Regions from separate parts of the Citricoccus sp. NPDC055426 genome, predicted to be linked through region 1. Evidence: riboswitches for the same ligand, from Rfam matches in the RefSeq annotation. Region 1 holds a riboswitch; each other region holds the start of a gene.
The links. A riboswitch is a leader RNA that binds a small molecule or an ion and turns the genes downstream of it on or off. The one in region 1 is predicted to bind S-adenosylmethionine.

Region 1 (2,190 bases):
TCGGTGATGTCCGAGCCCGCTGTGGTGACCAGCGCGGACCACTCGGGCTGGGAGTAGAGGCTGATGGTCTTGATCGGCGTGCCGTTGGCGCGGCTGAGCAGGGCGGCCGAACCGGCGGTGGAGCCCACGTCGATCGCCTCGGCGCGCAGGGCCTCATTGGCCTTGTTGGAGCCGGCGGACTGGAGCCAGTTCACGGTGACACCCTCGTCCGAGAGCTCCTCCTCGAGCCAGCCCTTCTCCTTGATGACGAGGGAGAGCGGGTTGTAGGTGGCGAAGTCGATGTTCAGCTCGCCGCCCTGGCCGGCGGAGTCGCTGGCGGCGCCGGCTTCAGCGGCCCCGCCGGAGCCTTCGCCGGCCACGCAGCCGGTCAGGACGAGGGCGGCGGCGGCCAGGGTGGCCGCGGACAGGGTGATGCGTGAGCGCATGGTGGTGCCTTTCGAGGGTGCGATGCGTCCCGCGCCTGCAGGGATGCGGCGCGGACAGGGTGAGTGGGCGGGCCCAGACCGACCGACAGGCCGGCCCGGGCGGGCTAATGCCGGTGGGAGTCCACGCCGAGGCCGCCGAGCAGCTCGGAGCGGAGTTCTGCCAGGGCGGCGGAGCCGCGGTCCCGGGGACGGCTGCCGGGCACGGTGACCACGGACCGGGCGGTGGCGCCGGGCGCCGCCCCGGGGGCGGGGTCCTGGCCGAGCAGCAGGATGCGGTCGGCCAGCTGCAGGGCCTCGTCCACGTCATGGGTGACCAGCAGGACGGTGGTGGGGGTGGCGGCGTGGATGTCCAGGAGGAGATCCTGCATCTTCAGCCGGGTCAGCGCGTCGAGGGCCCCGAAGGGCTCATCCAGGAGCAGGACCCCGGGCCGGCGGGCCAGCGCTCGGGCGAGTGAGGTCCGCTGGGCCATGCCGCCGGACACCTCGCGGGGCCGGTGGCGGGAGTGGTCCGCCAGGCCGACCAGCTCCAGGAGCTGGTCCACCCGCTCGCGGCCCTCGGTGCGGCCAGTGCCCGGGGGCAGGCCGAGGGCCACGTTCTGGTGGATGGTCCGCCAGGGCATCAGCCGCGGTTCCTGGAACCCCACGGCGGTGCGGGAGTCGTAGGCGCGGGCGGGGGAACCGCCGAGCAGGATCTCGCCCGTGCTGCCGGTGTCCAGTCCGCCCACGGCGCGCAGCAGCGTGGACTTGCCGCAGCCCGAGGCGCCGATGATGGCCAGGACCTCGCCGGGGCGCACCGTCAGGGTGATGTCCCGCAGGACGGCCCGTTCGCCGCCGGCCGCGGGGAAGGCGCGGCCCACCCCGTGGAACCTGACCTCGAGACTGCGGGCGGCCCCGTGCTCCGGGGAAACTCCGCCAGCGGCTGCGGCGGGGGACGCGGGGGTCCCGGCGCGCGGCCCCGTCGACGTCTCGGCCAGGGTGGTCATGGTGCATCACTCTCCATCGGTCCTGGCGTGAGCACCTTCCCGGTCGGTGTGGGAGGTTGCTGCGGCGTCGTCGAGCCAGATCTCTCAGCCGCTCTGGATGGTTACGGGATCCAGTGTGTGCGGTGCCCGGGCCCGCGTCGAAACCGGACGTCATCTCCAGACGCGCAGAGCCAGCAGGGACCCCTCGAGCGGCCGGGGGCCTCCGAACCGGCCGAATGTGACGCCCCATGACGCCCCCCTGGCGCCCCGGCGTTTCGAGTGCAATGCGCACCGGTTGGGTTTGCCCTCAAAACGCAAGGGGGGGTGGAGCAGGAGGGGTGGACGGCGCACCGCCTCCGAGGCATTTGACAGCAGGCCGCCCCACCCGGCTTGATGGAGGGGACCACCATCCAGAGCGGCCGAGAGATCTGGCTCGACGACGCCGCAGCAACCCGCCCGAACCGGGGCCAGGGTGCTACCGCCAGGACCGATGGAGTTCCCATGAGTTACGAGTCCCTCGCCGCCCGCTTCGCCCCCGCCTTCGACGAGGTGGGCCAGGGCGAGGTCGCCCGGGAGTCCGGCCGGCACCTGCCCTTCGCGGCATTCGAGATGCTCCGGGCGCAGGGCCTGGGGACACTGTCCGTGCCGGTGGGATCCGGGGGAGCGGGGGCCGGCCAGGAGGACACCTACCGGCTGCTGATGGACCTCGCCGCCGAGGACGCCAACACCGCTCACCTGGTGCGCAGCCACCTCAGCTTCGTCCAGCACGTCCTCGCCCAGCCCGACCCCGCCGTCCGGGAGCG
Region 2 (2,190 bases), on a different contig from region 1:
GGACACGCTCGTCTTCTGCTCCATCGCCGCCGGCGTCATCGGCATCACCGACGTCCCGACCTTCCTCAACTACGTGCTCGTGGGCTTCGTCTTCAAGTCCGTGGTGGAGATCGTGCTCTCCCCGGTGACCATGTGGGTCATCGGCCGGGTCAAGAGGGCCGAACCCGCCTACTCCGCCTGACCCCCTGGGCGCACAGTGACCTCACCCCCACCGACGTGACGCGGTCTGGTCACCCCGTGCCCCGGGAACAGGGGCTTTCATCGGACGCCGCGGGCCGTGACACTGATGCGCATGGCCCACCCAAAGATGTACGACGACGGCGACCTCCACTTCCAGCGCGTCCGCGCCGTGGCGCTGGACCTCCCCGAGGCGCAGATGAAGGTCTCCCACGGTCGGCCGGCGTTCTTCACCACCACGGTCTTCGCGTACTACGGGACCTCGGTGAAGGCGGCGGCCGCAGGGGGCGACACCCCGCTGCCACCCGGCGGCCGCCGGAGCGGGGACTGGGAGGGCTACCTGCAGTATCCCCGCGCCCTGGTCATCAAGCCCGAGGGCTCCGACCTCGACTTCCTGGAGCAGGATCCCCGCGCCTTCCGCCCGGCCTACCTGGGCGCGAGCGGGTGGTTCGCCATCGACCTCTCGGCCCTCGACCCGGGCGCCGATGATGACGACGAAGGCTGGGCCGAGGTCGCCGAATGGCTGGAGGCCAGCTACCGGCTGACCGCCCCGGCCCGCTGCGTGAGGGCGCTCGACGCCTGAACGCTGGGCCTGATCGGGCCCGTCATCCCCCGTCACACAGGAGCGGTTGGGGCCGCTCCGGCCCCGACGTGGCGGATCGGGGCCGGAAGATGACGGCGCAGAACGGTTCATGACGACATGGTTGGCAGGCCCGGACCGCCTCCCTAGTGTTGACCTCGGAATCACGAGATCCGGTGCGAAGCCCTGGCTGGCCGGACGGCAACCCTCTCACCGTAGTGGGGTGCTCCAGGTGATGATTCGGCCCCCGGGGACCGCCGCGGGGCAAGTACGGCATCACCGCAACCGCATGCCCCGCATCGCGCGTCTCCGGTGTGCCATGGATGACAGGGACCACCCATGCCGGACAGCACTCAAACCAACACCACCACCACCCCCGACGCCGGCCCCGCCGGCCAGTTGCCCACGTTCGAGGACCTGCGCGCGGCCACCGCCGCCTCCGGACCGACGGACGCCCAGCTCACCGCACATTTCGCCCCGGTCTTCGCGGCCGTCGCCGCGGGCACCGCCCAGCGCGAGCTGGACCACGAGCTGGCGTTCGCGGCCATCGAGTACCTGCGCGGCGCGGGCTTCACTCGGGTCCGCCTGGGCCGGCAGTACGGAGGCATCGGGGCAAGCCTGCCCCAGCTGGCCGAGCTGCTGGTGGACCTGGCCGCCGCGGACCCCAACCTGCCGCAGGCCCTGCACGGGCACTTCATGTTCACCGAGCAGCACGAGAACGAGTCCCAGGGCGCGGTCTCCGAGTGGTGGCTGGCCGAGGTGGCAGCGGGCCGGATCTTCGGCAACGCCCTGGTGGAGCTGCCGCCGTCCGCCGGCCAGCGCCCCGTGCACTGGATCGACGCGGACCCGGACACCGTGCAGGCGGCCGCCGCCACCGGCACCACCGAGGTGGCCCGGCTCACCGGGGACAAGTTCTACTCCACCGGGGCGGTCTTCGCCGACTACCTGCTGGTCTCGGCCATTAAGCCCGGTTTCGAGGAGGACGGCCCGGTGTTCGCGATCATCGACGCCCGGGATCCCGGCGTGCAGCGGATCGACGACTGGAACGGCTTCGGCCAGCGGCTCACCGCCTCCGGCACCACGACGCTGGACCATGTCCCCGTGCAGGCCCAGCGCACCCAGGAGTTCAACGTGCCCACCGGGGTCCTGGCGTACACGGTGCTGTGGCTTGTGCTGACGGCCACCCAGGCCGGGATCGGGACCACCGCCCTGGGCGAGATCACCGCCTTCGTGAGGGGCCGGCGTCGTACCTATGACCACGCCGCGGCGGAGACACCGGCGGAGGACCCGCTGGTGCACCAGGTCATCGGCGCGGTCTCCGCCAAGGTCGCCGCCGCCCGGCAGATCGTCCGTGGCGCCGCGGCCGTGGTGGAGGAGTCCTACGTCCAGGTCCGCGGCCACATCGACCTGGAGGACCCGGTGGTCGTGCAGGC
Region 3 (2,190 bases), 260 kb from region 1:
TTCACGCAGGCGTGCGCCGTCTCGTTCTCGACCTGGGAGCCGTGGGTGAGCCAATTGCCGTAGATGATCTCGGAGATCTTGAGTCCGCTGTTGCCGAGGTATCGAAATTTCATGGATTCACCCTAGTCGGACTCGGTGCGCCGCCGGAGCTGGTCCAGCTGCCGGCGCTCCCGCTTGGTCGGGCGTCCGGCCCCGCGGTCCCGGCGCGGCACGGCCATCAGCTCCCGGGGCACGGGCTCGGGGGAGTGGTCGATGTAGTGGCGGACGGCCTCCGGGGCGCCGACGCGTTTGGCCAGCAGACCGGTGACCTCGAGGATGCGCTCCCGGCCGGGCTGGCGCAGCCGGATGGTGTCCCCGGGGCGCACCGCCTGTGAGGCCTTGGTGGGCTGCCCGTTCAGCCGGACGTGCCCGGCCCGGCAGGCGGCGGTGGCCGCCGAGCGTGTCTTGTACATGCGCACGCCCCAGAGCCAGGCGTCCAGGCGGACCTGGGCGGGGGCGCTGGGCTGTGGCATGCCTGTGGAGTCTACCGGGGCTACTGGTCCGGCTACTGGTTGCCCTCCGCGGTGCGCAGGTTGCGGAACGCGGAGCGGTGGAACACGATCGGCTCGTGCTCGGAGGAGTGGTCATGCACGCCGTGGACCTCGAGCAGGACCATGGTGTGGTCACCGGCCGGCAGCTCGGCGTAGACGGTGGTGTCCAGCCACAGGGCGGCACCGTTCAGGAGCAGGGCGCCGTGGTCCGTGGCGCGGACGTCCAGCCCGGCGAAGCGGTCGCCCTCCTTGGAGGCCAGCTGGCGGCACACACTGGTCTGGCCCTCGCCGAGGATGGAGATCCCGATGCGTTCCGCCTGCTTCAGCCGCGGCCAGGTCCGGGAGGTGTTCTGCACCGCGACCGACACCAGGGCCGGCTCGAGGGAGACCCCGACGGTGAACGACGAGGCCACGAGCCCCTCCTTGACACCGTGGGCCACGCCGGCCAGGGCCGCCACGCCGGAGGGGAAGTGGGAGAAGGCGGCGCGCAGGGTCTCGGTGGACAGCTCGCGGTCGAGGTCACGGTCCAGGGCGGCGGTCGGGTGCAGTTCGTGGGTAGCCAGAGCGGTCATGTTCGGTCCTCCGTTCGACGGCGGATCTGCCCCGCGGCGCCCGCGGAGAGTACTCCGAACGGCACCGGCAGAAACGCGGTACTTGCCTGCCGGCGCATCCGGTAGGCCGAATCCTCACCTGGAGCACCCCACTACTGCGTGAAGAGGGTTGCCGTCCCGCAAGCCAGGGCTGTAACAGCGGGAACTCGTGATTCTGTGTCCAGAGTAACGAGGCCCGGCTGGGACGGTCAAAGGTTTTTCCGAACTGTGAACCCCCGTGACCTGCTTCAGCGGAAGCGGAGGGAGACGGCCTCGCCGTGGGCGGGCAGGCCCTCCGCCGTGGACAGGGCGGAGATGTTGGCGTCCAGGTCCTTCAGGCCGGTCTCCGTGTAGCGGATCAGCTGCTGCAGGCGCAGGAAGCTCACGGTGTTCAGCCCGGAGGAGTACCGGGCGGAGCCGCCGGTGGGGAGCACGTGGTTGGAGCCGGAGGAGTAGTCGCCCAGCGGCACCGGGGAGTACGGGCCCACGAACACGGCGCCGGCGTTGCTCACCCGGCGGGCCGTGGCCAGCGCGTCCACGGTGTGCACCTCGAGGTGCTCGGCGGCATAGGCGTCCGCCACGGCCAGCGCCTCGTCCAGGGTGTCCACCAGCAGGATCCCGGACTGGGGGCCGCCCAGGGCCTGGCGGATCTGCTCCTCGTGGAAGGAGCCGGGCACCTGTGCCTCGACCTGCTCCGCCACGTCCCGGGCCAGCTCGGGGGAGGTGGTGATCAGCACGGAGCCGGCCATCGGATCGTGCTCCGCCTGGCTGATCAGGTCCGCGGCCACCCAGCGGGCGTCGGCCGTGCCGTCGGCCAGGACCGCGATCTCGGTGGGCCCGGCCTCGGCGTCGATGCCGATGGTCCCGAGCAGGGCGCGCTTGGCGGCCGCCACGAAGATGTTGCCCGGCCCCGTGACCATGTCCACGGGGGCACACAGCCGCGCGCCGGCGTCGTCCGCCACGCCGTAGGCGAACATGGCCACCGCCTGGGCGCCGCCCGCGGCGTAGACCTCGTCCACGCCGAGCAGGGCGCAGGCGGCCAGGATCACGGGGTGCGGCAGGCCGCCGAA
Region 4 (2,190 bases), on a different contig from region 1:
GCGCACTTCCTGCTGGACGCCGCAGGATTCGTGGCCTACCCGCTGCTGGCGGCCGCGGGCCTGTTCGGCACCTGAGGAGCCGTCAGAGCGTGACGGTGCCCTGGGGGGTCTCGAAGGTGACCTCGAGCAGACCCGGGGTGCCGGAGGGGGACTCGAAGACCACGTTGAGGTCCCCGACCTTCTCGTTCGGATCGTCCATCCCCAGCCAGTCGCGCACGCGGTCCCGGGAGCCGGCGATGGTGATCGAGGACAGCTCGGCCTGCGGCTCGGCGGCCTGGGAGGGGTGCAGCTCCTCGGTGCCGTCATCCCAGCGCAGCAGGTAGGGCACCTGCGGATCCGCGATGAGGCCCTTGATGCCGATCTGGCGCCAGGTCAGTTCGCGGCCGTCCGGGAACTTGCGGTTGCCGGGCACGGACTGGCGCTCCAGGCGCTCCTCGAACGGGGCGAGGTCGTCCACGGCCACGCACCAGCCCATCCAGCCGCCGCCCATCTGGGAGCGGGCGCGGACGGCCTGTCCGAACGGTGCCTTGTCCGAGGAGGGGTGGTCCAGGACCTCGACGACCTCGAGGTACTGGCGGTTGCGCAGCGGGAAGATCGCGTTGCGGGTGCCGAAGCGGGGGTGCACACCACCCTTGACCCGCTCGATGCCGAGAGCATCGGCCAGACGGGCCACCGTGGCGGCGAGGCCTTCTTCGGGTCCAACGGCGTACGAGACGTGATCCAAGCGCATCATGCGCATATCGTCGCACTTTTGTGGACCCCGGACCGGTTAGGTTAACCTCACTTGAAATGTGGTGCACCTCACAGGTCTCCGCGCGGTTTCGTCCCGCCTTCATCTCGGCTCCACCTCCGCTTCGCCTCCGTCCCGACTCTGTGTCCCTCTGCGACCCCCCTGCGGCGCCGGGGGATGAATCGTCCGGACCGATCTGGCACACTGGAGGCAGGTCATGAGTGCCAGCATCAAGCCCCGGCTTGCTGGCCGGCAACCCTCCAGCTCGCGGTGGGGTGCCCCGGGTGAGGACCAGGCGGGTGCCGACCGGCATCTGCAAGCGCGGGCCACCACGGCGCAGCGGGTTGACGGATCACGCCCGCTGGCACCCGCGGGTGGCCCTGGACTGACAGGAGCCGTCACTTGACTGACACCCCCACCACCCCGGCCACGGACTCCACCGATCCCGGCGCCTGGGGCTTCGAGACCCGGCAGATCCACGCCGGCATCCCCGAGGAGAACCCCTACGGCGCCACCGTGCTGCCGATCGTCCAGTCCAATTCCTTCGACTTCCCCTCCGCCGAGGTCGCCGCGGACCGGTTCGCCCTGAAGGATCTGGGTCCGATCTACACGCGCATCGGCAACCCCACCCAGGAGGCCGTGGAGGGCAAGATCGCCGCCCTCGAGGGCGGCGTGGGTGCCCTGCTGCTCGCCTCGGGCCAGTCCGCCACCACCTTCTCCATCCTCAACCTCGCCGGAGCCGGTGACCACGTGGTGGTCTCCGCCTCGCTCTACGGCGGCACCCAGAACCTCTTCAAGCACACCCTGGCCAAGATCGGGGTGACCACCACGTTCGTGCAGGATCCGGACAACCTGGAGGAATGGGCGGGGGCCGTGCAGGAGAACACCAAGGCCTTCTTCGCCGAGACCCTGGGCAACCCCCGCGGTGACGTGCTGGGCGTCCGCGCCGTGGCGGACGCCGCCCACGCCGCCGGCCTCCCGCTGATCGTGGACAACACCCTGGCCACCCCGTACCTGCTGCGCCCGATCGAGCACGGCGCGGACATCGTGGTGCACTCGGCCACCAAGTACCTCGGCGGCCACGCGGCCGCCATGGCCGGGGTGATCGTGGACGGCGGCACCTTCGACTTCGCCGCCCAGCCGGAGCGGTACCCGGGCTTCAACTCCCCGGACGAGTCCTACAACGGCCTCGTCTTCGCCCGCGACCTCGGGGTGGACGGCATCCTCGGCGCCAACCTCGCCTTCGTGCTGAAGGCCCGGGTGCAGCTGCTGCGGGACTTCGGCAGCGCCATCAGCCCGTTCAACGCGTTCCTGCTCAACCTGGGCCTGGAGACCCTGTCCCTGCGTATGGAGCGCCATGTCTCCAACGCCCGCCGGGTGGCCGAGTACCTGGACGGCCACGCCCTGGCCGAGTCCGTCATCTTCCCCGGACTGCCCTCCAGCCCCTGGCACGAGCGGGC

Region 2: it holds a riboswitch for S-adenosylmethionine, as region 1 does, so the genes downstream of both, AB0K08_RS06195 (acyl-CoA dehydrogenase) here and AB0K08_RS01395 (ABC transporter ATP-binding protein) in region 1, are expected to answer to the same signal.
Region 3: it holds a riboswitch for S-adenosylmethionine, as region 1 does, so the genes downstream of both, AB0K08_RS02540 (flavin reductase family protein) here and AB0K08_RS01395 (ABC transporter ATP-binding protein) in region 1, are expected to answer to the same signal.
Region 4: it holds a riboswitch for S-adenosylmethionine, as region 1 does, so the genes downstream of both, AB0K08_RS04680 (PLP-dependent transferase) here and AB0K08_RS01395 (ABC transporter ATP-binding protein) in region 1, are expected to answer to the same signal.

Annotation. Positions count from the first base shown of each region.
Region 1 covers NZ_JBFARZ010000001.1:299,546-301,735, forward strand. Annotated here, with positions in the region: gene AB0K08_RS01390 (aliphatic sulfonate ABC transporter substrate-binding protein) at 1-425, opposite strand, end outside; gene AB0K08_RS01395 (ABC transporter ATP-binding protein) at 530-1,408, opposite strand; SAM riboswitch class I at 1,419-1,512, opposite strand; SAM riboswitch class I at 1,791-1,884, shown strand; gene AB0K08_RS01400 (acyl-CoA dehydrogenase family protein) at 1,889-2,190, shown strand, end outside.
Region 2 covers NZ_JBFARZ010000003.1:87,413-89,602, reverse strand. Annotated here, with positions in the region: gene AB0K08_RS06205 (queuosine precursor transporter) at 1-181, shown strand, start outside; gene AB0K08_RS06200 (MmcQ/YjbR family DNA-binding protein) at 293-760, shown strand; SAM riboswitch class IV at 920-1,034, shown strand; gene AB0K08_RS06195 (acyl-CoA dehydrogenase) at 1,097-2,190, shown strand, end outside.
Region 3 covers NZ_JBFARZ010000001.1:556,690-558,879, forward strand. Annotated here, with positions in the region: gene AB0K08_RS02530 (aldo/keto reductase family protein) at 1-113, opposite strand, end outside; gene AB0K08_RS02535 (RNA-binding S4 domain-containing protein) at 123-512, opposite strand; gene AB0K08_RS02540 (flavin reductase family protein) at 545-1,102, opposite strand; SAM riboswitch class IV at 1,176-1,295, opposite strand; gene hisD (histidinol dehydrogenase) at 1,369-2,190, opposite strand, start outside.
Region 4 covers NZ_JBFARZ010000002.1:179,846-182,035, reverse strand. Annotated here, with positions in the region: gene AB0K08_RS04690 (CPBP family intramembrane glutamic endopeptidase) at 1-75, shown strand, start outside; gene AB0K08_RS04685 (VOC family protein) at 83-739, opposite strand; SAM riboswitch class IV at 944-1,058, shown strand; gene AB0K08_RS04680 (PLP-dependent transferase) at 1,133-2,190, shown strand, end outside.